DNA from 2 places in the Bacillus smithii genome. Region 1 is predicted to be linked to the other one. Evidence: predicted binding sites of a transcription regulator. Region 1 holds the regulator's gene; the other holds the start of a gene.
What was found. The regulator CtsR, encoded in region 1, represses protease genes until heat stress. The targets are predictions, from matches to a motif close to ATGGTCAATAAAGGTCAAACA.
Positions count from the first base shown of each region.

Region 2: BSM4216_RS05580 (ATP-dependent Clp protease ATP-binding subunit) is a predicted target of CtsR. The motif match lies at 12,867-12,887, and genes of this name have one in related genera.

Region 1 is NZ_CP012024.1:101,263-117,193, reverse strand. Features, by position in the region: gene cysS (cysteine--tRNA ligase) at 1-683, opposite strand, end outside; gene epsC (serine O-acetyltransferase EpsC) at 664-1,329, opposite strand; T-box leader at 1,586-1,819, opposite strand; gene gltX (glutamate--tRNA ligase) at 1,857-3,314, opposite strand; gene ispF (2-C-methyl-D-erythritol 2,4-cyclodiphosphate synthase) at 3,509-3,991, opposite strand; gene ispD (2-C-methyl-D-erythritol 4-phosphate cytidylyltransferase) at 4,010-4,699, opposite strand; gene BSM4216_RS00520 (PIN/TRAM domain-containing protein) at 4,722-5,807, opposite strand; gene disA (DNA integrity scanning diadenylate cyclase DisA) at 6,008-7,075, opposite strand; gene radA (DNA repair protein RadA) at 7,079-8,452, opposite strand; gene clpC (ATP-dependent protease ATP-binding subunit ClpC) at 8,807-11,251, opposite strand; gene mcsB (protein-arginine kinase McsB) at 11,267-12,337, opposite strand; gene mcsA (protein-arginine kinase activator protein McsA) at 12,327-12,881, opposite strand; gene BSM4216_RS00490 (CtsR family transcriptional regulator) at 12,898-13,362, opposite strand; rRNA gene rrf (5S ribosomal RNA) at 13,769-13,884, opposite strand; rRNA gene BSM4216_RS00480 (23S ribosomal RNA) at 13,961-15,931, opposite strand, start outside.
Region 2 is NZ_CP012024.1:1,163,344-1,179,274, forward strand. Features, by position in the region: gene BSM4216_RS05535 (TerC family protein) at 1-179, shown strand, start outside; gene BSM4216_RS05540 (alpha/beta-type small acid-soluble spore protein) at 346-552, opposite strand; gene BSM4216_RS16875 (hypothetical protein) at 770-931, shown strand; gene BSM4216_RS17225 (hypothetical protein) at 931-1,059, shown strand; gene BSM4216_RS05545 (B12-binding domain-containing radical SAM protein) at 1,064-2,815, opposite strand; gene BSM4216_RS05550 (acyltransferase family protein) at 3,099-4,127, opposite strand; gene BSM4216_RS05555 (PAS domain-containing sensor histidine kinase) at 4,271-6,427, shown strand; gene BSM4216_RS05560 (methylated-DNA--[protein]-cysteine S-methyltransferase) at 6,437-6,922, shown strand; gene BSM4216_RS05565 (aspartyl-phosphate phosphatase Spo0E family protein) at 7,206-7,475, shown strand; gene BSM4216_RS05570 (ATP-binding protein) at 7,528-9,042, opposite strand; gene BSM4216_RS05575 (MarR family winged helix-turn-helix transcriptional regulator) at 9,888-10,334, shown strand; gene BSM4216_RS05580 (ATP-dependent Clp protease ATP-binding subunit) at 10,543-12,705, opposite strand; gene BSM4216_RS05585 (YkvI family membrane protein) at 13,045-14,076, shown strand; gene BSM4216_RS05590 (hypothetical protein) at 14,201-15,013, opposite strand; gene BSM4216_RS05595 (YkvS family protein) at 15,293-15,472, opposite strand.

The sequences.
Region 1 (15,931 bases):
TGCCCGCCCGCATGAATATCAATAGTATCTCCTAAATAATGGCGAGCCATCGCCGAGCATTCAATATGCCAGCCGGGGCGTCCTTTTCCCCACGGGCTGTTCCAAGCAATTTCGCCTTCCTTTGCTGCTTTCCATAACGCAAAATCTAGAGCGTCCTCTTTTTTCTCGCCAACCTCGATTCGAGCTCCCACTTTTAATTCATCTATAGATTGATGGGAAAGCTTCCCATAGTCTTTAAATTTTCTCGTCCGAAAATACACATCTCCGTCAACTTCATAGGCGTAACCTTTGCTTTCCAACGTGCGAATAAACTCGATAATAATCCCCATATTTTCCGTAACCCTTGGATGAATGTCCGCTCGTTTGCAGCCGAGAGCTTCTATATCCTCAAAATAAGCGTTGATAAACCGATTGGCAAGTGTCGGGACATCCTCTCCCAGTTCTCTTGCGGCTCGTATCAGTTTATCGTCCACGTCCGTGAAATTGGAAACGTATTGAACATCATATCCGCGAAATTCCAAATATCTTCGCACTGTATCAAAGACGATGGCGGGGCGGGCGTTTCCAATATGAATATAATTGTATACAGTCGGGCCGCATACATACATTTTCACTTTCCCTTTTTCCAGGGGAACGAAAGGCTCCTTGCGCCTAGTAAGCGTATTATAAAGTTGAATTGACATTTTCTTTTTCCCCTTTCCGCAAGTTTTCGATTTCCTCTCGAAGTCTTTTTATTTCCTGTTCCATTTCACGTAAACGATCTGCAATCGGATCCGGCAAGTCGCGGTGATTTAAATCCTTTTTGATTTTTTTCCCATTTTGTACGACAATTCTTCCGGGAATGCCAACAACCGTAGAATTCGGGGGAACATCCTTTAAAACAACCGAACCAGCCCCTATTTTTGAATTCTCTCCAATTGTAATAGAACCAAGCACTTTTGCACCCGTTGCAATCAGCGCATTATCTTTGACGGTTGGATGGCGTTTTCCTTTTTCCTTGCCTGTGCCACCAAGTGTAACCCCTTGATAAAGGGTTACATTATCCCCGATTTCGCAAGTTTCTCCAATCACAACTCCCATTCCATGATCGATAAATAATTTGCGGCCAATTTTTGCTCCCGGATGAATTTCAATACCAGTAAAAAACCGACTCACTTGTGAAATAACCCGGGCTAGAAAGTAAAACTTTCTTTTGAACAAAGCATGGGCAATTCTATGAGCCCAAATGGCGTGCAGTCCTGAATAAGTCAAAATGACTTCAAGATAGCTTCTTGCAGCTGGATCTTGTTCGAAAACCACTTCAATATCTTCTTTTAATGTTTTAAACATTCAGCTCTCCTCCTTTACATTCATGATTTTGTACAGCTAATTACTGCTCTTGCTTCCTTATCAAGATTGGCAATAAAAGCAGATCCTGTATTCGGCTATGACTTTTATTTTCGTTTATTAGGTGCTTTTTCTTCATCCCGATTTTTTATTTTCATGCAAAAAAGGAGACTAATTTGGCTAAGCATTCAGCTTTTTAAATAGCCAGCTGCAAACAAGAAACCCCCTCCCCTTTATGCAAAAAAGCGTCCCTGTAAAAGACAGAGACGCTTTCAGCGCGGTTCCACTCTGTTTGAGAACAGCGGCCAAACGGCCAGTTCCCCAAACTCATTCCTTTAACGGGGGCTACCGCCGCATCTTACTTTTCCCCTAAAATTTCAGATGCGGGCTCAGAGGTGCATTTCGAAAACCGAGAGGTTTAAACCACTTTCAGCCGGTGATGGTTCTCTCTGTTAAACATCGGTTTCCTACTTCTCCTCTTCAACGCTTTCTCTTTATGCTTTTCAATATATTGACTTTCGAACAAAATGTTAACGAAGAAGGTTTTCAATTCTTTCTGCCACTTTGTCTTTTCCGAGAAGTTCAAGAGTGTTCGGAAGTTCAGGGCCGTGCATTTGCCCCGTAACAGCTACCCGAATCGGCATATACAGCTTTTTCCCTTTATGGCCTGTCTCTTTTTGAACGGCTTTAATGGCCTTTTTAATCTCAGCTGCTTCAAACACATCCAGTTCTCGAACTTTATTCAAGAAGGTCCCAAGGACTTCCGGCACCTGTTCTTCGGAGAGAACAGCTTTTGCTTCTTCATTATACTCAATTTTTTCTTTAAAGAACAACTCGGATAGCTCTACAATTTCCGCTCCATAACTCATTTGTTCCTGATAAAGAGCGATTAATTTTCTCACCCATTGTTTTTCCTCAGGGGACAATGTTTTCGAAACACGCCCCGCTTTTATCAGATGCGGAAGCGCCAGCTCCACTACCTTGTCCAAATCCAACTGTTTCATATATTGGTTATTCATCCACATAAGCTTTTGCTTGTCAAAAACAGCTGGTGATTTGGAAAGACGATTGGGATCAAAAATTTGAATGAATTCTTCCCTTGAGAAAATTTCTTCTTCCCCTTTTGGGGACCATCCCAATAATGCAATAAAATTAAACAGTGCTTCCGGCAGATAGCCAAGTTCTTCATATTGTTCGATAAACTGGATAATAGATTCATCCCGTTTGCTCAATTTTTTGTGATTTTTATTTACAATTAACGTCATATGTCCAAATTTAGGCGGTTCCCAGCCAAAAGCTTCGTATATCATTAATTGTTTAGGTGTATTTGAAATATGGTCATCACCGCGAAGGACATGAGTCATACCCATTAAATGGTCATCGATCGTCACAGCAAAATTATATGTCGGCATGCCGTCTTTTTTTACGATGACAAAATCGCCGATATCGTCTGATTCAAAAGACACATGATTTTTGACAATATCATCGAATTCGTATACTTTCCCTTCCGGCACGCGAAAACGAATGCTGGGTTGACGCCCTTCCGCTTCCAGAGCTTTCTGCTGTTCTTTTGTTAAATGGCGGCATTTGCCCGAATAGCGGGGCGTTTCTCCCCGTGCAAGCTGCGCTTTCCGCTCCGCTTCCAACTCTTCTTCCGTACAATAACATTTATAAGCAAGGCCTCTGTCTAAAAGGTCTTCATAATATTTTTTGTAAATTTCCGTACGTTCCGACTGACGGTATGGTTCATATGGGCCGCCAACATCTACACCTTCATCCCAATCCATTCCGAGCCATTTTAGGTATTTAAGTTGGCTTTGTTCACCGCCTTCTATATTCCGCTTTTGGTCGGTATCTTCAATCCGGATAATAAATTTTCCGCCTTGGCTTCTGGCGAATAAATAATTAAACAATGCCGTGCGTGCATTTCCAATATGCAAATGTCCTGTCGGGCTTGGCGCATATCGCACACGTATTTCACTAGCCATTATTTGAATGCCTCCTCTTGATTTCAATGCGCGAATCGATTCGATGCATGCTTTCCGTTTCCATTTTTCCAACTCTTTGCTGAAAATGAAAACAGAAACTGCTATCTCTCCCGATCACCATTTTTCAGGAAAAACCCGCATCCATACGTTTTCTTCCTGTAGTATTTTAACATCTTTGTCTTTTTGAATAAAGGTTATTCTCTTTCTTTCTCAATAAGGACTACGGCCAAAGAAGCGATCCCTTCTTCTCTTCCGGGGAAGCCCAGCTTTTCGGTCGTCGTGGCTTTGACATTGACCTGGCGAATGTCTGCTTCTAAAAGTTCCGCGATTTTTTGCCGCATTTGTTCAATATAAGGCGCCATTTTAGGCTTTTGGGCGATGATGGTGCCATCGACATTGCCCAATCGAAAGCCTTTTTCCTTCACTAATTTCCACACATGAGAAAGCAAAAAGGAAGAATTGGCATCTTTAAAAGCAGGGTCGGTATCAGGAAAATGGGATCCGATATCTCCTTCCCCAATAGCGCCCAAACAAGCATCAGCGATGGCATGCAGCAATACATCCGCATCTGAATGGCCCAGCAATCCTTTCTCATAGGGAATCGCAACTCCGCCTATAATCAAAGGCCTGTTTTCCACCAATTGATGAACATCAAATCCTTGTCCCACTCGAAACATTTCTGTAAAACTCCTTTTTCATTGTTCATTCATACGTTTGTTTAAAATAGCCTCAGCAAACAGTAAATCTTCTGGCGTCGTCAATTTAATATTATCATAATCCCCCTCTACAATTTGAACAGGAATCCCAAGCCTTTCAACTAAAGAGGAATCGTCCGTCCCTAAAAAAGAGTCACGCTCCGCAGCATTGTGCGCTTTTAACAATACGGGCACACGAAAAGCTTGTGGCGTTTGTACTGACCACAAGCTTGAGCGATCAATCGTTTCCGTTACCAAACCACCCGTCCCTTTTTTGATCGTATCTTTCACGGGAACAGCTGCAATTGCGGCAGGAAATTCCGTTAACTGATCAACGAGTTTATGAATCACCTTTATCGTGATAAAAGGACGGGCTCCATCATGGACAAGTACCACGTTGCAATTTTTTAACATTTTCAATCCTTTTTGAACACTGTGCTGACGCTCTCGCCCGCCCGTAGTGATAGACTGAACTTTCGTAATTCTGTATTGTTTCACCAAAGTTAAAAAGATATCTTTTTCTTGTTGTTTGGCTACTAAGATAATCCCTTCACACCAAGGATCACTTTCAAAAACCTTTAAAGTATGAATAATCACTGGCAAGCCGCGCAATTCCATCAATAATTTGTTCTTTTTAGCTTTCATCCGCTTCCCTTGCCCAGCTGCCGGGATTACTACCTGATAATTCATACTCATCCAACTCCATTATCGCTTATAATGCTTTTTCTAACAATTTTGGCTTAGCAAATATCATTCGTCCTGCAGAAGTTTGTAATACGCTTGTGACGAGAACGTCAATTTGTTTTCCGATAAAATCTTTTCCTTCTTCCACAACAATCATTGTTCCATCATCTAAATAGGCGACACCTTGATTATGTTCTTTTCCATCTTTAATGACTTGAACATTTATTTCCTCTCCCGGAAGGACAATCGGTTTCACAGCATTCGCTAAATCATTGATATTTAAAACCGGAACTTTTTGGAATTCGCAAACTTTGTTCAAATTATAATCATTTGTCACAACGACTCCGTTCATTACTTTTGCTAGTTTTACAAGCTTGCTGTCCACCTCTTGGATGTCTTCAAAATCTCCTTCGTAAATTTGAACTTCAATGGGAAGTTCTTTTTGAATTCGATTTAAAATATCAAGGCCTCTCCGCCCCCGATTTCTTTTTAACGCATCGGACGAGTCCGCGATATGCTGAAGCTCTTCGAGAACAAATTGAGGGATCACGATCACACCTTCCAAAAATCCAGTCTGGCAAATATCCGCAATTCTGCCATCAATGATGACACTCGTATCCAAAATTTTAAATGTTTTCCGTTCAGGCGATTCAGGCTCGCTTTCCTTTCTTCTGCTTACTCTATTCGACGTAAATAATGCTTTGATTTCATCTCTTTTCTTAAAACCCACTTGAAAACCTAAATACCCTAAAAGCAAAGTCAAAAAAATCGGGGCAACTGTATTAATGATGGGAATTTCAATTTTGTTGAGCGGGATCCCTAATAAATAAGCGACAATCAACCCCACAATCAGCCCAACACATCCTGATATCATATCCACAACCGGCATTTTAACCAACCGGTCTTCGATCCATTTTACAAAATTCACAACATAATCCACAGCCCAGAAAGTCAATAAATAAAATATAATGGCTCCTAAAACAGTAGTTGTGTATGGATTGTACAATAATCTTGCCTCAGGCAATTTCAATAAATGAAATAATTCCGGCAAAACAAACAGACCTAATGTTCCACCCAAAATGATAAAAATGGCTTGCACAATACGTCTTAGCATGTACAACATTCACCTCCTCTTTACCATTATAAACACTTTTCTTTTATTATAACCTTTGCAAAGAGAATAATTTTTTATTATAACATAGATGAAAAATTTTCTTTACATTTGAAAAATTCGCCGGCTAAATTAAGGAAAATCTTAGTAACTTGAGAGTAACATCCTACAATGCAACTGTCAATTTAAATGAATGCCTCTCTCTATAATTGACGATCAGCTAACATTTGATCCTTTATTAACTTTAATCCTTCTTTTATTTTTCGCGCCCGCACTTCTCCAATCCCTTCTACGTCATCCAGTTTATCGACATCCGCTTTCACAATTTCCGGCAGCCATTTAAACTTTGAAATTAAATTTTCGATGATGACGATAGGAAGGCGCGGAATTTTTCTTAAAGCGCGATAGCCTCTGGGACATATTCCTTCTTCGATCGGAACGTGGCCCGAAAAACCAAGAAGCTTTAATAAAACCGAATCATCCAGCAGTTCATTCGTCACCAACTCTTGAAATTTGGAGAGCACTTCAAACGGTTTAACTTGACGGTCTTTTGAATAGTCGCGAATAATCAGCATGGCTTCGTCTTCCATGTCAGACAGCAATTCATTCATCTGCAGTTGTATCAGACGCCCCTCCACACCAAGCTCGTTTAAATAAGCCAACAATTCTTTTTTAATCCGCAGAACCATTTCAATTTTATGGAGAACTTGCAAAACATCGCTATATGTAACCAATTCCTCAAATTCCAGCATGGTCAAATTGGCAATGGCTTGATCGAGGACCATTTTATATTTTTCCAAAGTTTGTATGGCTTGATTCGCTTTAGTCAAAATGACTCCAATGTCTTTTAGCGCGTAACGGAACTTTCCCTGATATAAAGTAATGACATTTCTTCTTTGTGAAATCGCAATGACTAATGAATTCGTTTGCCTGGCGACTCTCTCAGCCGTCCGATGGCGCATCCCCGTTTCCGATGAAGGAATGGACGAATCAGGAGCAAGATGGGCATTCGCTAAAATGACTTTCGTACCCGTTTCATTCAAAATAATCGCTCCATCCATTTTGGCCAATTCATATAAATTGCTCGGTGTGAAATCACAATCTATATAAAAGCCGCCATCCACCAATTCTTTCACTTTCTCATTGTAGCCCATGACAATTAGGCCGCCCGTTTTGGCTCTTAAAACATTGTCTATCCCTTCACGAATAGGTGTTCCAGGAGCCACTAATTTTAGAATATCTGAGATGGTTTTCTCCTTTTTATCCTCCATTCTCTATCCTCCCAACGCATACTCCAATGCTTCTTCTACTGTTGAAACTCCAATCACCTCTATTTTCCCTGGAGTATTCCAACCACCAAGATTATGGGCCGGAATAATGACACGGGAAAATCCCAGCTTTTCTGCTTCTCGCACTCGCTGTTCAATTCTCGTTACCCTTCTGACTTCACCGGTTAATCCTACTTCTCCAATTATACAATCTGTTGATCGTGTCGGCTTGTCGCGGAAACTGGACACAATGCTGACAGCAACCGCTAAATCAATGGCAGGTTCATCAAGCTTGACTCCCCCAGCCACTTTTAAATAAGCATCTTGATTTTGAAGAAGAAGGCCGACCCTTTTTTCCAATACCGCCATTAAAAGAGACACTCTATTATGATCGATCCCTGTGGCCATTCGACGCGGATAATTAAAACTGGTCGGTGCTATCAATGCCTGTATCTCAACCAACACGGGGCGTGTCCCTTCCATAGAAGCAACTACCGTTGACCCCGATGCACTTTGCGCACGCTCCTCCAAAAAGATTTCCGACGGATTTTCCACCTCTATGAGTCCGGTTTCTTTCATTTCAAAAATTCCCATCTCATTTGTAGAACCAAAGCGATTTTTAACCGCTCTTAAAATGCGGTAAGAATGATGCCGCTCCCCTTCGAAATAAAGAACTGTATCAACCATATGCTCCAAAATTCTAGGACCGGCAATCGAGCCTTCTTTCGTTACGTGCCCTACAATAAAGATAGCCATTCCTTGGACCTTCGCCATTCTCATGAATTCGGCCGTACTTTCCCGCACTTGGGAAACGCTGCCCGGGGCGGAAGTAACTTCAGGGTGGTAGACAGTTTGAATCGAATCAATGATGACAAATTCCGGATTTAATTGATCGATCGCAAGGTTTATTAATTCCAAATTGGTTTCTGAATAGATATAGAGATTGCTAGAATCCACATTCAAGCGATCCGCACGCAGTTTGATTTGTTTCGCCGATTCTTCTCCGGATATATATAAAACTTTATGGCCCCCGCTCGCTAGCTGGCTGGAAATTTGCAGCAACAATGTCGACTTTCCGATACCCGGATCTCCTCCGATTAAAACAAGAGAGCCGGCGACGATTCCTCCGCCTAAAACACGGTTGAATTCTTTCATATTGGTTGTCGTTCTAGGCTCTTCCGTTGATTGTACTGTAATGAGCGGTGATGGCTTCGAAATCCGCGAAGATTCGGAATGAATAAATGTTTTCTTTTGTCGCCCCGTCATATCCACTTCTTCCACCATTTGGTTCCATTCCCCGCATCCGGGACATCTCCCCATCCATTTCGGCGATTCATATCCGCATGATTGACAAATAAATTTTGTTTTTTTCTTTACCATATGGATCCTCTTCCTTTATATTATGAACACATTTGAACATTCATGTGAAACAATTCATATTCTCTGGAATTTGCCTTACAGATGTGTGAGATTATTATAACAATCCAAGATAAAAAAGAGGTACACGGATGCTTATCATACGCGTACCTCTTGTTGATTTCCCCCTGGACAGACATCATCCTCAAATTTCCTTGGGAAAAGGTCCTTTATTCAAAAGCCTGATAACTCCCTGACCTGCTAACTGATAACTTTAACGAAGCCAAATAACTTTCGATATCTCCGGGCATCAAAGGGAGGTTATAACGGCTTTAGATCCGAATTCTTCCAGAATCGGGATAGGGTACTTTTTAGATGTCATTCCATTACTCCAATTGACGGTTGTTTTGTTTTTACTACGAATTCGTTATTTTCCACGTCAATCACGACATTTTGTCCTGGATGGATATTGCCTTTTAAAAGTTCTTCCGACAGCCGATCTTCAATATGTTTCTGGATCGCCCGACGCAACGGACGAGCTCCATATTCAGGATCGTATCCTTCTTCGGCAATTTTCTCTTTTGCTTTATCGGTCAGTTCAAGCTCAATATGCTGCTCTTTCAAACGTTTGGTTAATTGATCAGACATTAACGAAACAATCTGTTTCAATTGATCTTTTTCCAACGAATGGAACACAATAATTTCGTCAATTCGATTTAAAAATTCAGGACGAAATGCTCTTTTGAGTTCTTCCAGCACTTTCCCTTTCATATCTTTAAATTCCTGCTCGCCGTCCTGAATATTAAATCCAACATACTTGTTTTTCTTCAACGCTTCAGCGCCCACATTGGACGTCATTATCAGAACTGTATTCCGGAAGTCAACCGTTCTACCTTTTGAATCAGTTAAACGGCCATCTTCTAATACTTGAAGAAGAATGTTGAAAACATCCGGATGCGCTTTTTCAATTTCGTCTAGCAATATAACAGAATACGGCTTGCGTCTAACCTTTTCTGTCAATTGTCCGCCTTCCTCAAATCCGACATAACCAGGAGGAGAGCCAACTAAACGGGAAGTCGAATGTTTCTCCATGTATTCTGACATATCGATTCGGATCATAGCATCTTCATCGCCAAACATAGCTTCCGCCAATGCTCTAGCCAGCTCTGTTTTCCCAACTCCGGTCGGTCCGAGGAAAATAAAGGAGCCGATTGGACGTTTTGGATCTTTTAATCCTGCCCGTGCACGACGAACAGCTTTAGCCACCGCTTTTACAGCTTCTTCCTGGCCAATGACCCGCGAATGTAGAATTTCTTCAAGATTTAACAATCTTTCTGTTTCAGTTTGTGCCAATTTGGAAACAGGAATTCCTGTCCAGCTGGAAACAACTGTCGCAATATCTTCAACCGTCACTTCGCTGTTTTCTTTTCCTTGTTTTTCTTTCCAAGATTTTTTCGTTTCTTCCAACTGCTCGCGCAATTTTTGCTCAGCGTCTCTTAAAGAAGCTGCTTTTTCAAATTCTTGGCTTTGTACAGCTGCATCTTTTTCTTTTCTAATTTCTTCAAGTTTTTGCTCCAGTTCTTTTAAATTCGGAGGAGTGGTAAAGGAGCGTAATCTTACTTTCGAGCCTGCTTCATCAATAAGGTCAATCGCTTTATCCGGCAAGAAACGATCCGAAATATAACGATCCGATAATTTAACCGCCGCTTCAATCGCCTCATCTGTAATGGATACACGGTGATGTGCTTCGTAGCGATCTCTTAGCCCTTTTAAAATTTGAATCGATTCTTCAATGGTCGGTTCATCTACTTGAATAGGCTGAAAGCGTCTTTCCAAAGCAGCATCTTTTTCGATATATTTGCGATATTCATCTAATGTTGTTGCTCCAATGCATTGCAACTCGCCTCTTGCCAATGCCGGCTTCAATATATTGGATGCGTCAATGGCGCCTTCTGCTCCTCCCGCACCGATCAAAGTATGAAGCTCGTCGATAAACAAAATAATATTTCCAGCTTGCCGGATTTCATCCATGACTTTTTTCAAACGGTCTTCAAATTCTCCTCGATATTTCGTTCCAGCTACAACGGTCCCCATATCCAATGTCATAACTCGTTTATCACGAAGAGTTTCCGGCACTTCATTATTGACAATTTGTTGGGCTAATCCTTCCGCAATGGCTGTTTTCCCAACACCCGGTTCACCAATCAATACTGGATTGTTTTTCGTTCTGCGGCTTAACACTTCAATCACACGTTGAATTTCTTTACTACGTCCGATCACAGGATCAAGTTTTCCGTCGCGAGCAATAGCTGTCAAATCTCTAGCCAAGCTATCCAATGTCGGCGTATTGGCATGGGCGGACGATCCTGATGCATGCCCATTCGTTTCATTGCTTCCTAAAAGCTGCAGCACTTGTTGACGAGCTTTATTTAAACTAATTCCTAAATTGTTCAATACGCGGGCTGCAACACCTTCGCCTTCTCGGATCAACCCGAGTAAAATATGCTCGGTACCAACATAAGAATGTCCCAGTTTTCTGGCTTCATCCATTGAAAGCTCAATTACTTTTTTAGCCCTTGGCGTATAATGAATGGTTTGGGCGACTCCTTGGCCTTTCCCAATTAAATTCTCCACTTCATTCTGAATTTTTTCAGGGCTCAAACCTAAACCGTAAAGAGCCTTCGCCGCAATTCCTTCGCCTTCCCTTACCAACCCTAATAAAATATGCTCGGTTCCGATATTATTGTGTCCAAGACGGATTGCCTCTTCTTGAGCTAATGCCAGAACTTTCTGAGCCCTTTCGGTAAATCTCCCAAACATCATCTCTTTTCTCCTCCTTTAATATCCATGTTCCTGTCTTAATTTTTCCCGAATCAATGTCGCTCTGCGTACATCTCGTTCCTCGGGGCGAAGCGAAGCTCCTGCATACTGTTGCAAAAATCCCGGCTGAGTTAAAATCAATAATTCATTTAAAACATTCTTAGAAATAGTATTAATATAACCTAAATCTATACCTAATCTAACATCGGAAAGACATTGAGCTGCTTCTTTTGATTCAATAATACGCGAATTGGCCAACACTCCATAGGAACGGAAAATCCTGTCTTCCAATTGTATATGATTTGTTTTGACCAATGCTTCTCTAGCGGATCTTTCTTGATCAATAATTTGGGAAACAACGCTTATTAAATCGTTAACGATTTCCTCTTCTGATTTCCCTAATGTCAGCTGATTAGAGATTTGGAATAAATTCCCCACTGATTGGCTTCCTTCACCATAAATTCCTCGGACGACCAGCCCTAATTGATTAATTGCCGGAATGATCTGATTCATTTGTTGAGTCATGACAAGTGCCGGAAGATGAACCATGACGGATGCGCGAAGGCCGGTGCCAACATTTGTGGGACAACTCGTGAGATAGCCGATTTTTTCGTCAAAAGCATATGGAACTTTTTCTTCGATCAAATCATCAATTTGGTTGGCTTTAACTAAAGTTTCCTTTAATTGTAATCCAGAAGCCAGGCATTGTATACGAATATGATCTTCTTCGTTCACCATAATGCTGATATCTTCATTTTCTGACAAAAAAACAGCTCCGTAATTGGTACCTTCTGCGAGAAGAGGACTAATGAGATGCTTTTCTACAAGCACTCTTTTTTGAAGCGGCTGCAGTTCATTCATTAACAGCAATTCCAGAGGATTTTCATTCATCCCGGGAAACCTTTTTAAAGCTTCTCCCACTTCATGCACGACTTTCATCGCCTCATCGCCAGAAAAAACGGTAGGAAATTGATGATTTTCTAAATTCCGAGCCAGCCTGATTCGGGAACTCAATACGATGTCAGAGTGAGGGCCTTCGTTTTTCATCCAAGAACTTACAGCATGATTAATAAATTTCTCAAGAGACATGATTTTCTCCTCCCTCTTGATTGATTTGACTTTCAAGAGAGCGAATTTCATCACGGACTTGCGCCGCTTTTTCAAACTCCTCTTTAGCTACTAACGACTGAAGTTGCTGCTTCAAATGGGCAATTTTCTTTTTTAAGTGCAGGGCTCCTCCTTTTCGTTTAGGGATTTTGCCATGATGAGCATTATTTCCTCCATGTAGTCGTTTTAATATAGAATCTATATGGTCCGCAAACGTTTTGTAACAATGCGAACAGCCAAATTTCCCTGTATTCACAAATTGTTGAAACGTCATATGACAATAGTCGCATTGCAATTCATCCGGCTGAACAAAAGGATTCTGATCTACCTTTTGAAAAACAGGCTCAACGTTAAACAATCCCGCTAGAAGGTTGTTAATGGAAAACCCTTGGCTTCCTCCAAAAAAAGAAAATTCCCCTTTTTCTTTTGCACAATGCTCACACAAATGAAATTCTGTTTTTTCTCCGTTAATGATCTTTGTGAAATGAAGAGTGGCTGGGCGCAGATGACATTCCTGGCATATCACAATATTCACCTCTCCATTACTTGAATTTTAAAGTTAAAAGCATCGCCTTAAGCATTCTCGCTCTTAACTCGTCCCGCTCCGGCAAATCAATATATAAAACAGAGCGATCCATAACACTGATCATAATTTTGGCTTCCCTTTTGGAAATAACCTCTTCTTCCACTAATCTATATACAATCTGTTCGGCGTTCGCTTGAGAAATTCGATTCCCGACTAAGGAAATCAACTGGTCTATTAAGTGGGATTGATCATGAGTCTGAACTTTCATGATGCGTATATATCCACCGCCGCCTCTTTTGCTTTCCACTAAATAGCCTCTTTCAATCGTAAATCTTGTGTTTATCACATAATTAATTTGAGAAGGGACACATTGAAATTTATCGGCAATTTCACTTCTTTTTATTTCTACAATTTCACTTTCGCTCATTTCTAAAACTTTTTTTAAGTAATTTTCAATAATGTCCGATATGTTTCTCACCAAGCCTCCTCCTCTTCTGACTTTGACTATATTTGACATTAATTATAACGGAAATAACTCTTGTTTGGCAATTTTTAAGTATGTATGATCCGCTTTTTCATAACAAAAAAATGAATGCTGCAAATCGACTTGCCGCAAAAGCCAAGAATCCCTTCACGACATTTCTCTTTTCAATTATTTTATTCTTACGATCAATAATGTTAACAATTCTCGGCCATTTTATTCTTTTTTGGCGCAAAAAGAAAAGAACAAATTAAAAAATACTAGATTTTGCTCGATAATCGAGTAGGAAAAAAGGGGATTAGCCCCTCCTGTCCGATAGACGGCGTTTCAATGAAATTTAACGCAAATAAATTGCTCCCATTCTTGGTGCACAAAAAAACCCATTACGATTGTAATGGGATTTTCTGCCTGGCAGCGTCCTACTCTCGCAAGGGGAATCCCCTCACTACCATCGGCGCTGAAGAGCTTAACTTCCGTGTTCGGGATGGGAACGGGTGTGACCTCTTCGCCATCGCCACCAGACGGTATGAAGTTGTCGGAACGATTGTTCCTTCAAAACTAGATAGAAGAAGCAGTTTCACCGATTTCGCGCTTTCTTTTGGTTAAGTCCTCGATCGATTAGTATCCGTCAGCTCCACGTGTCACCACGCTTCCACCTCGGACCTATCTACCTGATCATCTTTCAGGGATCTTACTTTCCGAAGAAATGGGAAATCTCATCTTGAGGGGGGCTTCATGCTTAGATGCTTTCAGCACTTATCCCTTCCGCACATAGCTACCCAGCGATGCCTCTGGCGAGACAACTGGTACACCAGCGGTGCGTCCATCCCGGTCCTCTCGTACTAAGGACAGCTCCTCTCAAATTTCCTGCGCCCGCGACGGATAGGGACCGAACTGTCTCACGACGTTCTGAACCCAGCTCGCGTACCGCTTTAATGGGCGAACAGCCCAACCCTTGGGACCGACTACAGCCCCAGGATGCGATGAGCCGACATCGAGGTGCCAAACCTCCCCGTCGATGTGGACTCTTGGGGGAGATAAGCCTGTTATCCCCGGGGTAGCTTTTATCCGTTGAGCGATGGCCCTTCCATACGGAACCACCGGATCACTAAGCCCGACTTTCGTCCCTGCTCGACTTGTAGGTCTCGCAGTCAAGCTCCCTTCTGCCTTTGCACTCTGCGAATGATTTCCAACCATTCTGAGGGAACCTTTGGGCGCCTCCGTTACCTTTTAGGAGGCGACCGCCCCAGTCAAACTGCCCACCTGACACTGTCTCCCACCCCGATCAGGGGTGCGGGTTAGAATTTCAGTACAGCCAGGGTAGTATCCCACCGGCGCCTCCACCGAAGCTGGCGCTCCGGTTTCCAAGGCTCCTACCTATCCTGTACAAGCTGTACCAAAATTCAATATCAGGCTGCAGTAAAGCTCCACGGGGTCTTTCCGTCCTGTCGCGGGTAACCTGCATCTTCACAGGTACTATAATTTCACCGAGTCTCTCGTTGAGACAGTGCCCAGATCGTTACGCCTTTCGTGCGGGTCAGAACTTACCTGACAAGGAATTTCGCTACCTTAGGACCGTTATAGTTACGGCCGCCGTTTACTGGGGCTTCGGTTCGCACCTTCAAGCAAAGCTTTAAGCGCTCCCCTTAACCTTCCAGCACCGGGCAGGCGTCAGCCCCTATACTTCGCCTTACGGCTTCGCAGAGACCTGTGTTTTTGCTAAACAGTCGCCTGGGCCTATTCACTGCGGCTTCTCGGGGCTATGCACCCCAAAAAGCACCCCTTCTCCCGAAGTTACGGGGTCATTTTGCCGAGTTCCTTAACGAGAGTTCTCTCGCACACCTTAGGATTCTCTCCTCGCCTACCTGTGTCGGTTTGCGGTACGGGCACCTTTTTCCTCGCTAGAGGCTTTTCTTGGCAGTGTGGAATCAGGAACTTCGGTACTATATTTCCCTCGCCGTCACAGCTTGAGGTTAGTGGCAACGGGATTTGCCTCGCTGCCCCTCTTACTGCTTGGACGCACATCCAGCAGTGCGCTTACCCTATCCTCCTGCGTCCCCCCATCGCTCAAACGGAAAAGAGGTGGTACAGGAATATCAACCTGTTGTCCATCGCCTACGCCTGTCGGCCTCGGCTTAGGTCCCGACTAACCCTGAGAGGACGAGCCTTCCTCAGGAAACCTTAGGCATTCGGTGGAAGGGATTCTCACCCTTCTTTCGCTACTCATACCGGCATTCTCACTTCTAAGCGCTCCACCAGTCCTTCCGGTCTGGCTTCTCTGCCCTTAGAACGCTCTCCTACCGCGGACACCCGAAGGTGTCCACCCGCAGCTTCGGTGATACGTTTAGCCCCGGTACATTTTCGGCGCAGAATCACTCGACCAGTGAGCTATTACGCACTCTTTAAATGGTGGCTGCTTCTAAGCCAACATCCTGGTTGTCTAAGCAATTCCACATCCTTTTCCACTTAACGTATACTTTGGGACCTTAGCTGGCGGTCTGGGCTGTTTCCCTTTTGACCACGGATCTTATCACTCGCAGTCTGACTCCCAAGGATAAGTCGCTGGCAT
Region 2 (15,931 bases), 1.1 Mb from region 1:
GTGTAAAATTGATTGTTTTCACGCTTGCTCATCCTAAAATTCATATCCTAGACGAGCATTTTCCGGAATCTATCGGCTGGAAATCCGTTTTCTGGGGTGTTTTGATTGCCATCGCCGTTATTGGTTATGTGGTGTCGCGAAAAAAAGAAATGGTTAAAGAGAATTTTGGTAGACAATAAGAAGAATGAAGACAAGCATTCACAAAAGAGGCGGACTTATTCATATTCGATATGGTCTAGCCTCTTTTGTTATGGTTTTATAGGTTCTGAAAAATGTTTGAAAGCGACTTTTCAAAACCTTCTCAAGAGAAGGTCTTGATCTTGAAATTTCGTTATTGGTTGAACGTCATGATTCTTGATTTTGTGATCCAGCTAGTTCGGATTGGGCATGCTTCACAAGTCGTTTTGTTATTTCTCCACCGACAGACCCGTTGGAGCGGGAAGCAGTGTTGGAGCCTAGCTGTACGCCGAATTCTTCGGCAATTTCATATTTGATGGAATCAAGATATTGTTCAATTCCTGGTATTAATAATTTATTTCGACTGCCTGCCATTGGTGCATCCTCCTTTAAAAACTTTAATATTAGACCATTCGTGTTCAATGGTCCATTCAATTTTATTTTTTCCCCATGACGGCAAATCATGAAACAAAAATTTGGAATAAGCATTTCTTCGTGAACTGTTCGATCTGTTTATTCGTGTGTAGGTCAGGATAATCGTGTTTATTTTGGTCATGATAGAAAATAACCGAATGGAAGGGAGGTACTTTTGTTGCCGAAGCGAAAAGCGGAAAAGAATGCGGTGGAAAAATACAGCAAAACACCGAAAGAAAATGTGAAGGAAACGGATTTTTCCGTTGAGTTTGCCAATGGCGAAGAAGCGATCAAACACGCCAACCGCAATTCCAAACAGGGAAGAAAGGGTAGAGGATAATGAAAAAAAAGAAACCTTCATTGCAAGTAGAGTATGGCCTTGAATTTGGAGATGTGAACGCCTCTAAATTATATGATATCACCCATAAAGAAGCGAAAAAAAAGCAAAATAAAAAGAAGGAATGCTGAGCGCTCAGCATTCCTTTTCATGTAAGAAAAAAGAAACAGGTTCACCTGTAGCGGGCTGATAATAGACAAGAAGATAGCTTGGCGAATCGACAATGTTTCCTGTTTGAAAATAATGCTCTATATCGAAAGGAATTTTTTCTAAAATTGTGTGTTTGTACAAATCTTTTTCATCCAGATTGAGGCTTGCAAAGTTTTTGCCTAATAATGTCGGTTCTTCTAATAAGCGTGCATATACCGCTGCCCGTTCTTTTTTATCCAAAACTGTGTTCCACCATGGTTTTCGCGGCTTGTAGCGAGCGTTAGTCAAAAAGTCGTATTTCATGAATCCTTCAATCAAAGGCCATTGTTCTACTCGTTCATTTTGCAGAAATTCTTTAAGCCGTAAGAAAAGGTCTTCTCGTTGATGGCCTATTCTTGACCATTTTCGCTCTTCCCAATAGCTTCCAAACGATTGGAAAAAATCGAATGGAGAAGGAAAAACGTGGGAGACGAGAAATTCTACCGTTTGATCCATTCGATGATCGTTCCAATATTTTTCAAGTACATCTTCCACTTGCTTGATTTTGACAATATCTTCAAAATCCAGAACATGATTTTGCAAAATTTCATACGGAGCATGATCCATATAAATATATCCGTATTTACGGGCGTTGATTCTCAAACCGGTTCCCCGGAGCATTTTTAAAAAACCAAGTTGGAGTTCTTCCGGTCTAAGTGCAAATACGTCGTTGAACGTTTTCCGGAACGATTGGTAATCTTCTTCCGGAAGGCCGGCAATTAAATCTAAATGCTGGTCAATTTTCCCGCCTTCTTTTATCATCGTGACGGTCCGTGTCAGTTTTGCAAAATTTTGTTTTCTTTTCACCAGTTCGTTCGTTAAATCATTGGTCGATTGAACGCCGATTTCAAACCGAAATAATCCAGGGGGTGCTTCACGGTTCAAAAATTCAATCACTTCCGGCCTCATAATGTCTGCGGTGATTTCAAATTGAAACACGGTGCCCGGGAGATGTTCTTCAATTAAAAATTGAAACATATCCATGGCGTAGCTTCGGCTAATATTAAATGTTCGGTCTACAAATTTGATGGTCTTCGCTCCATTCTTCATCAGGTAACGGATATCATCTTTTATTTTTTCACGGTTAAAGTAACGAACTCCCACTTCAATCGAGGAAAGGCAAAACTGGCATTGAAAAGGACATCCACGGCTCGTTTCAATATATACGATCCGGTTGGGAAGATCCGGTATATCCTCTTCGAATCGAAACGGCGACGGCATTTCCCTTAAATCAAGCTTGTTTGCAGGGGGATTGATCTGGACTTTACCTTCCTTGATAAATCCGATTCCGGGAACTGTGCTGAAATCTTGATTCCCGTTGATTTCATCAAGCAGCTGTTCAAACGTTTTTTCCCCTTCGCCCATCACAATAAAATCTGCTTCCGGAATTCTTTTGAGCCAATAAGGGACATCGTAAGAAACTTCAGGACCGCCAAGGACAATGATTACATTTGGCATAATTTTTTTGACTAATTTGATTACTTTAATCGTTTCTTCGATATTCCAAATATAGCAGCTAAATCCTAATACATCGGGTTTTCGGTTGAACAAATCGGTCGCAATATTCATGACGGGATCTTTAATGGTATACTCCGCAATTTCCACATTGTATTTTGATTGAACATACGCTTTTAAATAGCGTATCGCCAAGTTCATATGTATAAATTTAGCATTCAATGTACTGACAACTATGCGCATCGATGTTACTCCTTTTTCTATTCGATTTCAATATTTTTTCATTTGTTCAAACGTGCGAAAATCACTAAATCTATTTTATAAAAGTACGGGAAAAAAGGACAACACGTAGAAAAGTTTCCATAATAAATCTCCCTTCCAACATCTGGAAAATTTTTCGTCGCTTGGAAGGGAGACGGTTTTTCGGTATCGTCCAGCTAGTAAAACAAAAAACAATGGTCTTTTTTACTGTTTAGCAGGAAATGTTCATCTTTTTCCGAATACTATTTTATGTACGAAAACGATGCTAGCTTTCCATGTATTTCGATGATTTTTTCAAATGGAGGATCATCTTTTTTAATTTTCCCCACTTCATCTCAATAATTGGTTGTGCGACGGCTGTCATGTAAGAGCTGGACAAAAAGACAGTCAGCAAAAACGATACGATCAGCAAAAGAATGACAGACTCCACCGAATTTTTCATGTCGCTTTCACGAAAAGTTTTGACAAAAAAGCCGTGCAGAAGATACACATATAACGTATTTTTCCCCCAATGAGTAAAGAAAAATTTTCGTTGGGGAACAAAAGCGAAAAAGCAGCAAACCATTAAAATATTAATGGCGTATATGCCAATTCGTAAAACCATCCCGGTAAAGTTATCAGAATGGAGCTGCGCATAAGACTTGGACCCTAAAAGCCAATTTTCATTTAAGTTCGGATGAAAATAAACCGACACCAGGACGGTCAACAAAACCATTAGAAAAAGGATCCTTGCTTTTGTCGTGATGATAGACGAAAAATGTTCTTTCTTTAAATAAAATCCGAGCAAGAAAAACGGAAAGAACACAAACGTCCGTGAAAAACTGAGAACATCCAAATGATCTTCAAAACATCCAACCACAAGGCCCAAAATCAAAGAAATAAAAAGAGAAAGACTTTCTTTTAATTGAAAGATTTTCACGAACAAAATCAGCAGCACATTCCAGAAAAATAAACTGAGCAAAAACCACAAGGACCATTGTGGAACGAACGGCTCGATTTGAAAAGTATGTTCTTGGTAAAGGAAATAGTAAAAAATGGTATATATCATTTGGAAGATCAAATAAGGAATCAATAATTTTTTCGCCAATTTTTTTACATATCCTTTTTTGTAAAACCCTTTAGCGAAATAGCCGGAAACGAGTGTAAACGCCGGCATATGGAACGTATAAATGGTCATGTACAAGGCTGTAATCACGGAATTGTCATGAATATAAGACTGTATGATATGACCGAAAACAACGAAAAAGATGAGTATAAATTTTGCGTTGTCAAAGTAGAAATCTCTTTTTGACATTCGAATGATCACCTTCATTATGAAGTATCCATCATGGCGCAAAGGCCAAAAACATTTATAGTTATACCCTAACAACCACTCATATAAACCCGATTGATTAAGGAATGAACGTTTAGTGTTTTCAAAACTTAGGAGGCGAAGGAATGGAAAAGAAGGAGAAACGGCAAAAGGTCGCAGAACGGCTGTCCGATGAGAACACTTTACAATTCTATCAAAAGATACTGGAAGGCTCAAGGGAAGCTATCATTGTCACTACTATGGACTCAAAAATCATATATGCCAATCAAGCGGCTGCTGATTTGGTGCATTTGACGAAACGTGAATTGATGGAGCATGAATGGAAGGATTTTTTTCCGGCTGTTCCAGAGGAAATTTTGGTTTATTTTAAAGAGGAGCTGCATGAACACGGTAAACTGGAAGACGAAACGGTCCTTCATTTAAAAGATGGCACGATGAAATTTGTGCAAATCACGATTCAACGCGATGAAAATCTCCAGATGGTTATATACTATTTGCGTGACATCACCTACTTAAAAGAAAAAGATCGCTTTGCTGTTACGACTTCCATGATGTTGAGAAATATTTACAGACACGCATCGAATGCTATTCTTCTGTTTGACTGCCAAGGCAACATATTGGATGTGAATCCTGCGTTCTGCCGAGAAATGTCTGTTACCATGTCGGAAGCAAAAACGAGAACGGTTGCTTCTTTTGTTCCAAAAGAATATCAAAACCAATTTGAAGAGATTCAAGAGATGATTCAGCTGGGGAGAAAAACAGTCGGAGAAATCCCGATGATCCATGCCAACGGTATGACGATTTTTGATTATATTGTGATTCCCGTCAAAGACTTAGGGATCAATTTGGCGATCATGCAAGGCATGAACGAACATGAGCAGATGGAAATCAGATTAAAAAAAAGCGAAAAAATGTTTGAGGAATTGTTTAATGAAGCTGTAGATGCGATCGTGTTTTGGAACCGGGATGGTTCGATCATTAAAGCGAACCGCTCAGCGCTGAAGGTGTTTGAATGCACTTTAGAAGAACTGCTCAACAGAAACCTTATTGATTTTATTGATAACATAGATGACTACGAGAAAGTGATTAAGCAGCTGAACCGAGATGGACAAGCCAGGGAAGAAATGCTTTTTCAAATGCCTAATGGACAAAAGAAGCATCTGGAATTTACAGTGAAAATGCCATCCGATGGACAATATCATCTTAGTATTTTCCGAAATGTCAGTGACCGTTATCGGATGGAAAAAGAATTGAGAGAGAGTGAAGAGCGTTTTCGCAAAGTTTTTGAAGAATCGATGGACGGCATGATTTTATGGGACGAACATTATGTGATTAAAGATATTAATCATGTGGCTTGCCGCTTGTTAAAAGCTGAAAAAGAAACGTTCCTGAATCAGGACGTAAGGGACGTTATGAAATCTTATGCCAGTAGAGAAGAAGAGAGAAATTACTTTTGTCAGGTAAAAAAACATGGACAGGCGAAATTGCTTTTAACGAAAAAATGCGGTGAGGAGACGAAATATTTTGAGCTGGCTTCCAAACTATATTTAAATACTCATCTGAATTTAACGGTGATTCGGGACGTGACGGAACAAATCAAAATACAGGAGCAGATGAGAAAATCGGATACGTTGAATGTGGTCGGCGAGCTGGCGGCAGGCATCGCCCATGAAATCCGGAATCCCTTGACGGCGATGAAAGGGTTTATCCAACTGTTGGAGCATAATTTAAATGGTCAATATGCAATGTATTTTGAAGTCATTAAAACAGAATTGGAAAGAATTGAATCGATCATTACCGAGTTTTTAATATTGGCCAAGCCTCAAGCGGTTCAATTCCAAAAAGTCGATATTGGAAAAGTCATCAGACATACAGTTGACCTCCTTACGCCACAGGCCTTAATGACCAATGTTCAGCTTATTATGGAAATGGATCAAAACTTGCCGGTTGTTTATGCGGAATCCAATCAATTAAAACAAGTATTTATCAATATTATTAAAAATGCCATTGAAGTGATGCCAAAAGGCGGGAATGTCTTGATTCAAAGCAAAGTGGAAAAAGAGTATATTTGTATTATGATATCGGATGAAGGGACGGGCATTCCGGAAGAAAAGATCAAGAAGCTAGGCGAGCCGTTTTACACGACAAAAGAACGGGGGACGGGGCTTGGTTTAATGGTCAGCTTCAAAATCATTAAAGAACATAATGGAAAAGTGGAAGTAAAAAGTAGTGTTGGCAAGGGAACAACATTTTATATTTATTTGCCTGTTAAAAAGGAGTAAGAGAGAAAGATGAAATTATTTTTAACGATGAACAGTCCGATCGGAAATTTGACGATCGTATCGAGCAGAGAACGAATCATCGGACTGGAATTTGGTGAAAAAGCGGAAAATGAAGAGATAAAGAAAGCGGAAAAAGACGCCTTATTATTGGAGGCCAGAGGACAGCTTTTGGAGTATTTTGACGGAAAAAGAAAGGTTTTTCAGCTTCCAATTTTTCTGAAAGGAACGGAATTTCAGCTTAAAGTATGGAACGAACTTCTTCATATTCCTTATGGAGAAACAAGAAGCTATCAAGAGATTGCGGCAGCGATTGGCAATAAGAATGCCGTCAGAGCGGTAGGACAAGCGAATAAAGCCAATCCGATGCCGATCATTATCCCTTGTCATCGAGTGATCGGGAAAAACAATCAGTTGATTGGTTATGCCGGAAAACAAATTGATAAAAAAGCCATTCTTTTAGAACTCGAGAAAACGAGTCTGTTTATGATGGTGTGACAGTTTTATGGAGATGTATATGTTTGGGATTTCAAACGTATGAGAGAGTTTTTCTTCAAAATGGGATGAAAGATTCAGACGGATCAATCAAAATATGTCAAAATATGATCAGTAATGCCATTTTATGTCTTATTTTTCCGAACCTATTTACATTTTCGAAAAATCTTGAGATAATCCTACGGTAAAATACTTATGAAATGCGAGAGATGAGAGAATTTAGCGGATCTCGAAGCGTTTATGATACGGCTGTGTTGGAAAAAAAGAATAATCTGGGGGAAGTAAAGTGAGTGATTGTTTTTGGTATGATCAGGCGTATTTGATGGAAAAAATTCAGGAAAAACGAGAAGAGATGATTCGGCTTGGCAGTTTAATGGGACTTGATGCTAAAGAAACCATTCAATGCAGCCAAGAATTGGATCAGCTTTTGAATCGTTATCAATACTTCTACGACAAAACGCAAACCAATACGATCAAAAGATACCGGTCCGGAAAAAAAGTGGCAGTCCGTATTCGAGAAGCGACATTTTCTTCTTGTATGGCCAGTATGGTCTGACACTGTGGATAGCTAAGCCAGGCAGGAGAAGATTCCCTTCCTGGCTTTTTTGTTATTTCGTTATATCATCCCTTGTATCTTCTTTTAGCGGCAAAGTAATCCGAACTTGGGTGCCTATTTTGAGCTTGCTTTCAATCGCAATTTCTCCGCCAAAAGATTCAATGATACGTTTACATACGACCAGGCCGAGCCCTGTTCCATTTTCTTTCGATGTAAAAAACGGGGTAAAAATCTTTTCCAAGTTTTCTTGAGAGATCCCCTCTCCGTTATCGGCGATCGTAATCAAACAAGAACGGCTTGCTTTCGTGACGGTTAATTGGAGAATTCCCCCATCTTTCATCGCCTCAAGAGCATTTTTGGTTAAATTTAAGAGCACTTGCTTCATCTGATCCACCGTGCAGTATAGAATCGCAGGCTCATCTGGAAGTGAATACTCATATTGAACGTTGTACAAGTTTGCTTCTGAATAAATCAATGGATTCAAATCAACAATAATGTCACGAATATCGGTGTACGACATTTTTTGAACCGTCGGCTTTCCTAAAATAAGAAACTCGCTGACAATTTGATTGATGCGGGCAATTTCTTTATTAATAACCGAAAAATAAAAACGATCCGTTTGATCTTGATATTTCTCGCTTAAAAGCTGAACAAGCCCTTTAATTCCCGTTAAAGGATTTCGAATTTCATGAGCAATGCCGGCCGCAAGCGTTCCTATCAATTCCAGTTTTTGAGCCTCGATTTGAACCCGTTCCAGTTTCGTTTGTCTTTTGAGCATAAAATATTTAAAGACAAGGAAAAGAATATGAAAAAAAATAAACGGAATGATAGCAAATAAGATGGTTGAACGAATCACATCCCGATAATAACGGTTGTCTGCCGTAAGAACAATATTCCAAGGCAATTGCTCAAGCGGATAACGAATCTTATTTTCTGTATCGTTATTTTTCGGTGGTTTGTTGACAGTAAAAATGGTCTTTCCTTTTGAATTCTCAAATGATATAGCCTGATCGGGAGTCAATTGTTTCATGATATTTCTTATATAATCGACTTGTATATGGGCTACCAGCACCGCTATGACTTTATTATTCGACAAAATGGGAGAAGCGGCGGCAATAACATGCTGATTATCAATCTTTTCCTGATGATCGGATACGACCGTATGTTTGGTTAAAAGAACTTCTCGAAAGTAGTCCATATATCTAAAGTTATAGTGTTTTAACAAGTCGTTTGTTCCGGTGACCACGTTGCCTTTTAAATCTAGAATATACATTCCTCCATAACGCGGATCCTGATTTTGAGTCTTTTTTAAGATCATTTTGACTGAATCCAAATCATTCAGCATCGGATCCAGACTATAAGCTAAAATGTTTAATCCCGTGATCGTTTCCCCAATAAATTGATCGATTTGGTTTTGATGAATGGAGGCGATCCATTCAATATGTTGACGATAATTGTCTCTTTCATTGTCTAATAAAATACGGTAGAACAGCATGATGGTTAGAATACTTGGGACCACCACAACCCAAAAATAAATCCATTTTTGTTTTTTCTTATTTATTCGCATCAAAATTCGCCCTTACTATTATGGTTCCCGCAGATTCGTGATTCAATGATCTCTTCTGCGATGTTGAAATCTACTTTATTATATCAGAAACTTTGAAATGAGAAGTGCTAGAAAAAAACCTTTGGAAAAAAAGTCAAAATGAGAGAAAATCAATCGTTTGATGTTGTTTTCCCTTTAAAATGATCGAAAAAAAGTAATTTGAATATAAGCATCTTTTAATAGGAGCAAACGTTTAAACTTGACAAGGTGAAATCAATCTGATGGGATATGTATAAAACAGAAGGAGTGGTTGTGTTTTTACAGGATTTCTGCATGACCTTTTGACAGACGAAAGAAGAAATGGAAAGCGGCTTATATTTTAAAAAGCAGAAGAGAACCTGAAATGGTTTGCGAGCATTCATGGACGATTTATTTGTAGGAGAAGACGTCAAAAATGGCGCTTTCAGCGGTCTACAGTGATTTTCCGATTGAAAAATAAAAAATTGGCATGACCACTTTGTTTATTCACCCAAAGTCTAAGTAATATAATGTTGATATGCAGGAAGGAATTTTGATCAATATTGCGAAACCACATGGCCAAAGAATGGAAAGATTATGTTACAATGAGGAAAAAGTCTTGTCTGGACAAATGTTTCAAACGTTAATAGGTGATGGTGCGGTGGCATTGGTGAAAATCTGTTTTGTATAAAAGAAAAACAGATGATATCAGCAATGGGGACATGCTCGATTGCTTGCCGAAATTCAACAAGTACAAATAGACGAAGCTGCTGGCCATCATGATTATTGGACAGTGATTGAGCCGCAAAGAATGCAGAATTTATGAATAGAAGGAACTGATTGAGAAAATGGAAGAAAAAAACATACAAATGTCCTTGAAACTATTTGTTGTACTGTCAAGAGCATATAAAGTCGTCAATGAAGAAACGAATGAATGGATTTATCAAAATGGGTTAAATCCTACGGAATTTGGCGTATTGGAATTGTTGCATCATAAAGGCCCGCAACCGTTGCAGCAAATTGGAAGCAAAATTTTGCTGGCGAGCGGCAGTATTACTTATGTAGTAGACAAATTAGAAAAAAAGGGGTTGGTAGAGCGGGTCGCATGCCCTACCGATCGCAGGGTGACATATGCTGCCATTACGGAAAAAGGAAGGGCCGTTATTGAAGAGATATTTCCAAAGCATGCTGAAAACATTCATTCACTGATGAGCGTTCTGGACGACGAGGAGAAAGAAACGGCTATCCGTTTATTAAAAAAAATTGGACTTGCCGTGAAGGATTTATCCACATAGAACCCATATTTTCTATAGGAAAATTCTTCATTCCGTCTGTTTGCTCTTTCATTCGAATCAGAAAGGCTTTTATGCGATTCTATGATCCTTCTGACTTGCTGTAAAGTAAAAAAAGAGGCTGACACGAGAATACGGCTTTGTGGAGTTAAATCTATTTAATAGACCGTATCCTCTTTTAGTGTCTGCCTCTTTTCATTCAAGACCAATATCAGTTTGCAGCAATGACGATGTGATCATTTTCCAGCACGGCTTTTAAATGTTTTACATCCGGATGGTCCAACATATAATCGGCAATCGGATCTTCTAAATGTTCTTGAATGACTCGGCGCAACGGACGGGCGCCAAACTCTGGATGATAGCCGAGTTCAGCTAGTTTCATTTTTGCTTCAGGCGTTACTTCGATCGTCATTTCTTGTTCTTTTAATGATTCGTTTAATTCCGCCAACATCAAATCGACAATCTTCTTCAATTCTTCTTTTTCTAAAGGTTTAAACTCAATAATGCTGTCAAAACGATTGAGGAATTCTGGTTTAAAGTAATTTTTCAACGAATCCAGCACGGAACTTTCGCTTTTGTCATTTCCCTTTTCAAATCCAACCGTAATCGTTTTAACCGATTGTCCTGCGTTGCTTGTTGCGATAATAACGGTGTCTTTAAAGCTTACAGTTCGTCCTTGACTATCTGTCAAGCGACCATCTTCTAAAATTTGCAAGAACATATGTTGAACGTCTGGATGGGCTTTTTCAATTTCGTCCAACAAAATGATGCTGTATGGATTGCGACGAACTTTTTCTGTTAATTGACCAGCTTCTTCATGACCTACATAGCCAGGAGGAGAACCGATCAATTTTGACACGCTGTGTTTTTCCATATATTCACTCATATCGAGACGAATCATGGCATCTTTTGAACCGAACAATTCTTCGGCAAGCGTTTTGCTTAATTCCGTTTTCCCAACTCCGGTAGGACCGACGAACAAGAAAGAGCCAATAGGTCGATTTTTCGCTTTAAGGCCGGCGCGGCTTCTTTTGATGGCTTTCGCCACTTTTTTGACTGCTTCATCTTGGCCGATGACTTTTTTCGCTAAGTTTTCTTCTAAATGTTTCATTTTTTCTTGTTCATCTTGCTGTAATTTGCCGACCGGAATTCCCGTTTTCTTTTCAATAATCTCTTGTATATGAGCGACAGTGACGACCGGACGAATGTTTGAATCCGCCTCGCTGTTCAGTTGTTTTTCAAGGCTGGCTTCTTCGTCTCTTAATTTAGCAGCCAGTTCATAGTGTTCTTCTTGTAAAGCTTTTTCTTTTTCTTTCGCTATTTGGTTCAACCGCGCTTGAATGGTGTCTTTATCGTTTGTCGTAATGGTTAAGTTCAATTTGGAACCAGCTTCGTCCATTAAATCAATGGCTTTGTCTGGCAAGAATCGGTCTTGGATATAACGATGTGATAAATGGACGCAGGCTGCTAACGCATCATCCGTGTATTGGACGCCATGGTAATCCTCATAACGTTTCTTCAAACCTTTCAGTATTTCCAAAGCTTTTTCCGGTGCTGGTTCATCCACTTGAACAGGTTGGAAGCGGCGTTCCAAAGCAGCATCCTTTTCAATTTGTCGATATTCTTTCAATGTGGTGGCACCGATCACTTGCAATTCTCCACGTGCGAGCGCCGGTTTCAAAATATTTCCGGCATCCATAGACCCTTCAGCGGATCCGGCTCCCACTAAAAGATGAATTTCGTCGATAAAGAGTATAATATTTTTTCTTTTTTGCAGTTCTGCAATTAATTGTTTCATTCTTTGCTCAAATTGTCCGCGAATTCCTGTATTCGCGACGAGTGAAGCGACATCCAGCAAATATACTTCTTTATTTTTCAATTTGGAAGGAACGGAGCCTTCGGCGATTTTCAGAGCCAACCCTTCGGCGATTGCCGTTTTTCCGACACCTGGTTCACCGATCAGAACCGGATTGTTTTTATTTCTTCTATTTAAAATTTCAATCACACGGTTGATTTCTTCGTCGCGGCCAATAACAGGATCGATGATGCCGGCTCTTGCTGCATTTGTTAAGTTGCGGCCAAACTGGTCAAGAAAACTGTTGCCGTTTCCGGCTTGTTTTGGCTGTGCTTGGTATGGAAAAGCGTTTAGCGTTCCGTTTTCAAATGGAGGTTGTTCCCCGAAGCCTTTAAAGAAATCGTCGAACGGAAATCCACCAAAATTCATGAACATAGGCATCCCTCCTTGTAATTGAGCGATCGATTGTTTTTCTTTCTCATAACATTCTTCGCAAAAATGGTAATCTTTCGATTGTCCATTGATTTGCAAATGAAGGCTTATATTGGCAGGTTTTTGATGGCATTTTTCACAGAGCATTTATTCAACCTCCTTAAAAGGTTTTGACTTTGACTAACTTTGACTTTTAAGGTGCTCGTAAACAGCAGATGAATTTAAAAGGATCATCTGTTAGTGTCAACTGATTTTCGTCAAAGATCATCGAGAAAGTTTGACTAACTTTGACCTTTCGCTTTTATTATAGTCTGACCATTTTTGACTTTCAAGTGTTTTGATGAAATTTTTTTGTTCTTTTTTAAAAAATTTTTTTCTCACCCTCACGAAGTGATTTTCTTAAAATAAAATTTTTTGCTTTCCGCTTATGAAAGGGGATGGTTTCACATACATATGGACAGAGGGGAAAGAATTGGGGGAGTATTCGTGAAGGCTTTTTATGGCGCTCTTCAAATTGCGTTTGTTTACGTAGGAACAGTGATTGGAGCGGGATTTGCAACGGGAAAGGAAATCGTGGAGTTTTTTACTCAGTTTGGATTCATTGGGTTCCTCGGAATCATGGTAAGCGGCTATTTGTTTATTGTTATGGGAACGAAGACGATGAGAGTATCAATCAAGTTAAAAGCTCAATCTTATGAAGAATTAAATGAATATTTATTTGGCAAAAAACTTGCTTTCTTTTTTAATATGGCCATGCTGTTCATGTTAATCTGTGTATCCGGCGTTATGCTAGCTGGGGCTGGAGCGCTTTTTGAGGAACAATTAGGATTATCGAAGCAATTGGGGATTTGGTTGACGATTTTTGGAGGGGTTATTGTGATCATCAATGGAACGAAAGGACTATTGGCTGTCAATTCATTTGTTGTTCCGCTGATGATCACTTTTAACCTTATTGTGTTTTTGGTTTCATCCCAAACACCGGAATTTTTTTCTTCTCTTTTTTCGTCAGCTTCTTCCGATATTAGTATTCAATCCATAGTAAGTCCTTTCGCTTATACGGCTTTTAATTTGGCTCTTGCTCAAGCAGTATTAGTTCCTGTTGCCGCAGAGATCAATGACGAAAGAACCATCCGATGGGGGGGAATCATTGGAGGATTATTTTTGACGATCATTCTCCTTTCCAGCCACTTTGTTTTGTTGCAGCTTCCTGACGTAACTAGCTTGGAAATACCGATGGCAAGCGTTATGAATAACGTCGCCTATGGAATTTCAGGCATTTATTTATGTATTATTTATGGAGAAATTTTTACTTCGATTATCGGAAACATATATGGATTGGAAAGACAATTGAGTCATTACTGGCCAATTCAGCCTATTCTTCTTTATATCAGCGTTTTTTTGATTGCTTTTTGCTTAAGCCAGCTTCATTACGGGCGATTGTTATCCTTTCTTTATCCATTATTCGGATACTTTAGTTTTTTGTTCTTCTTTCTTCTTTGGGTAAAGCCTATCAAATAATGGGAGCGGGATTTCTCTGCTATGGGATAAAACGTCGAAAGAAAAAGATTAAATGGTGATAAATGAAATGAGAGAGGGGAGAGGCAGAGGGAAGGGAAGCGATGATCAGCTTCCCTAAAGAAAGTTATTTCACTTGAATGGTATCCGCCATTTTTAAAAAGGCATCTGAATACGAGCTGTCTTTGTCATCATAAATGGTAATCTTTATCGGCTGGGTGCTCGATGGTATCACATAAGCAGTGACCACTGCATCTTGAGTGCTAGTCCGATAGGCGGTAGCGTTTTTAAACGTGCTTGTATTTGGCGGCGAAATCGTTTTTACCTCATCATTAATAGCTTTCAACTGATCGAAAGCCGATTGTTTAAATGTATCCCAATTTTGGGTTTTTTGCATTAATTCAATTCGCATAAACAGCTGGTCTTTGTCTTTAAAGTACACAACGTCTTTGTATGGTTCTTCGGCTGTTAGTTCATAGTGGGGAAGAACATACATGGAAAACCCTTGGTTGTCGCTTTCTTCCAATACAGCTGTATCGGTTTTGTTTTGTCCGCCTATGGAATATTGAATTTTTTTCTCGAATGGGCGGACGGTTCCGGATTGTGTACTGTCTTTGGATTGTGAGCTATCCTTAGGTTGAACGCTGTCATTGGTTGAAGCCTTTTTTTCAGTCTGATTGTTTGAGGAATCGTTTGCTTTCGCTGATTCCTGTTCATTTTGCTTGTTTTCTGAGCTGGCGGTATTTTGATTTTCGCTTTCTTGATTGGATTCGCTTGATTGAACGGCTTGTTTTGCAGCGTCCTTATGCTCTTTTGTTTCGACAGTATTAGATGATGCCTGGTTTTCGTTTTCAGATGTTTTTTCATTCGTTCCGCATCCGGCTAAACTGAGAGTTGACAATAATGCCAATGCAAGAACAGTTTTGGTCCAACTTTTCATGCCATTTCCTCCTCTATCCTTTTGTTGTATAACCGGCAATGCATCGAGATTGGCATCAGGGAATAAGCATTGAGAACAGGAAATCTCAATGAATATACATTGCCTGTTTCTGCTTCTGATTCTATTTTAAAGGAAATCTGCTTCAAATGATTTACAAATTCTTTTCAAATTCGGTTCAAAATCCTTTTTTTGTAAAGCCGAAACTGAAAAAAGATATACTGGGCTTTCTCCGAAAAAACGTTTCTATAGATGTCAAACCTTCGATGTGAGAGCATGGACCTATTTTTGTACGATCGTATAATTTTTATGGTTGACCACTGTTTTTTCTTCTAAATCCAACTCTCTGAAGTTTTCCATATAAGTTAAATCCACAATCACCGAATTTTCGTTCACCTTCTCGACGATCCCCCTCAATCCGCCTTTAAACTCAATGATATTTCCTACTTCTGCTTTGATCATAACCCTCTCTCCTTTGAATTATAGTCCGAAATAAGTCACTCATAGGACGGAGTACAAATTTTGCATAAGACGCGATTAAACAACAGCAAGCCCGCATTCCTGGTTGCAAGATGTGGAAAATAATTAATAATAGTTTGCCCTATAAGAATCAAAAGGTAAAGTCTTTTTACATAAAAATGTATAATTTTTCAATAATCTTTTTTATAGCATTTTGAAAGCAATAGTCTTATAATAATTTTTGTTTGAAAATCGCTATTTTCGAAGGAGATCTTTCTTTTTCTCAAAACATGGAAACATCGTCGGCTGGCTTGGATAATGAATTCCAAAAATGAAAAGTTCACTCTAAAATCATCATGACTACGAACGTATAGCTGTACTGTGCGCATTGATGATTTTGCTGTCTTGGTGTTTTTTTGAACTTTAAAAGATGATCGAACCTATTGCGCTCGCTTTCTAGCT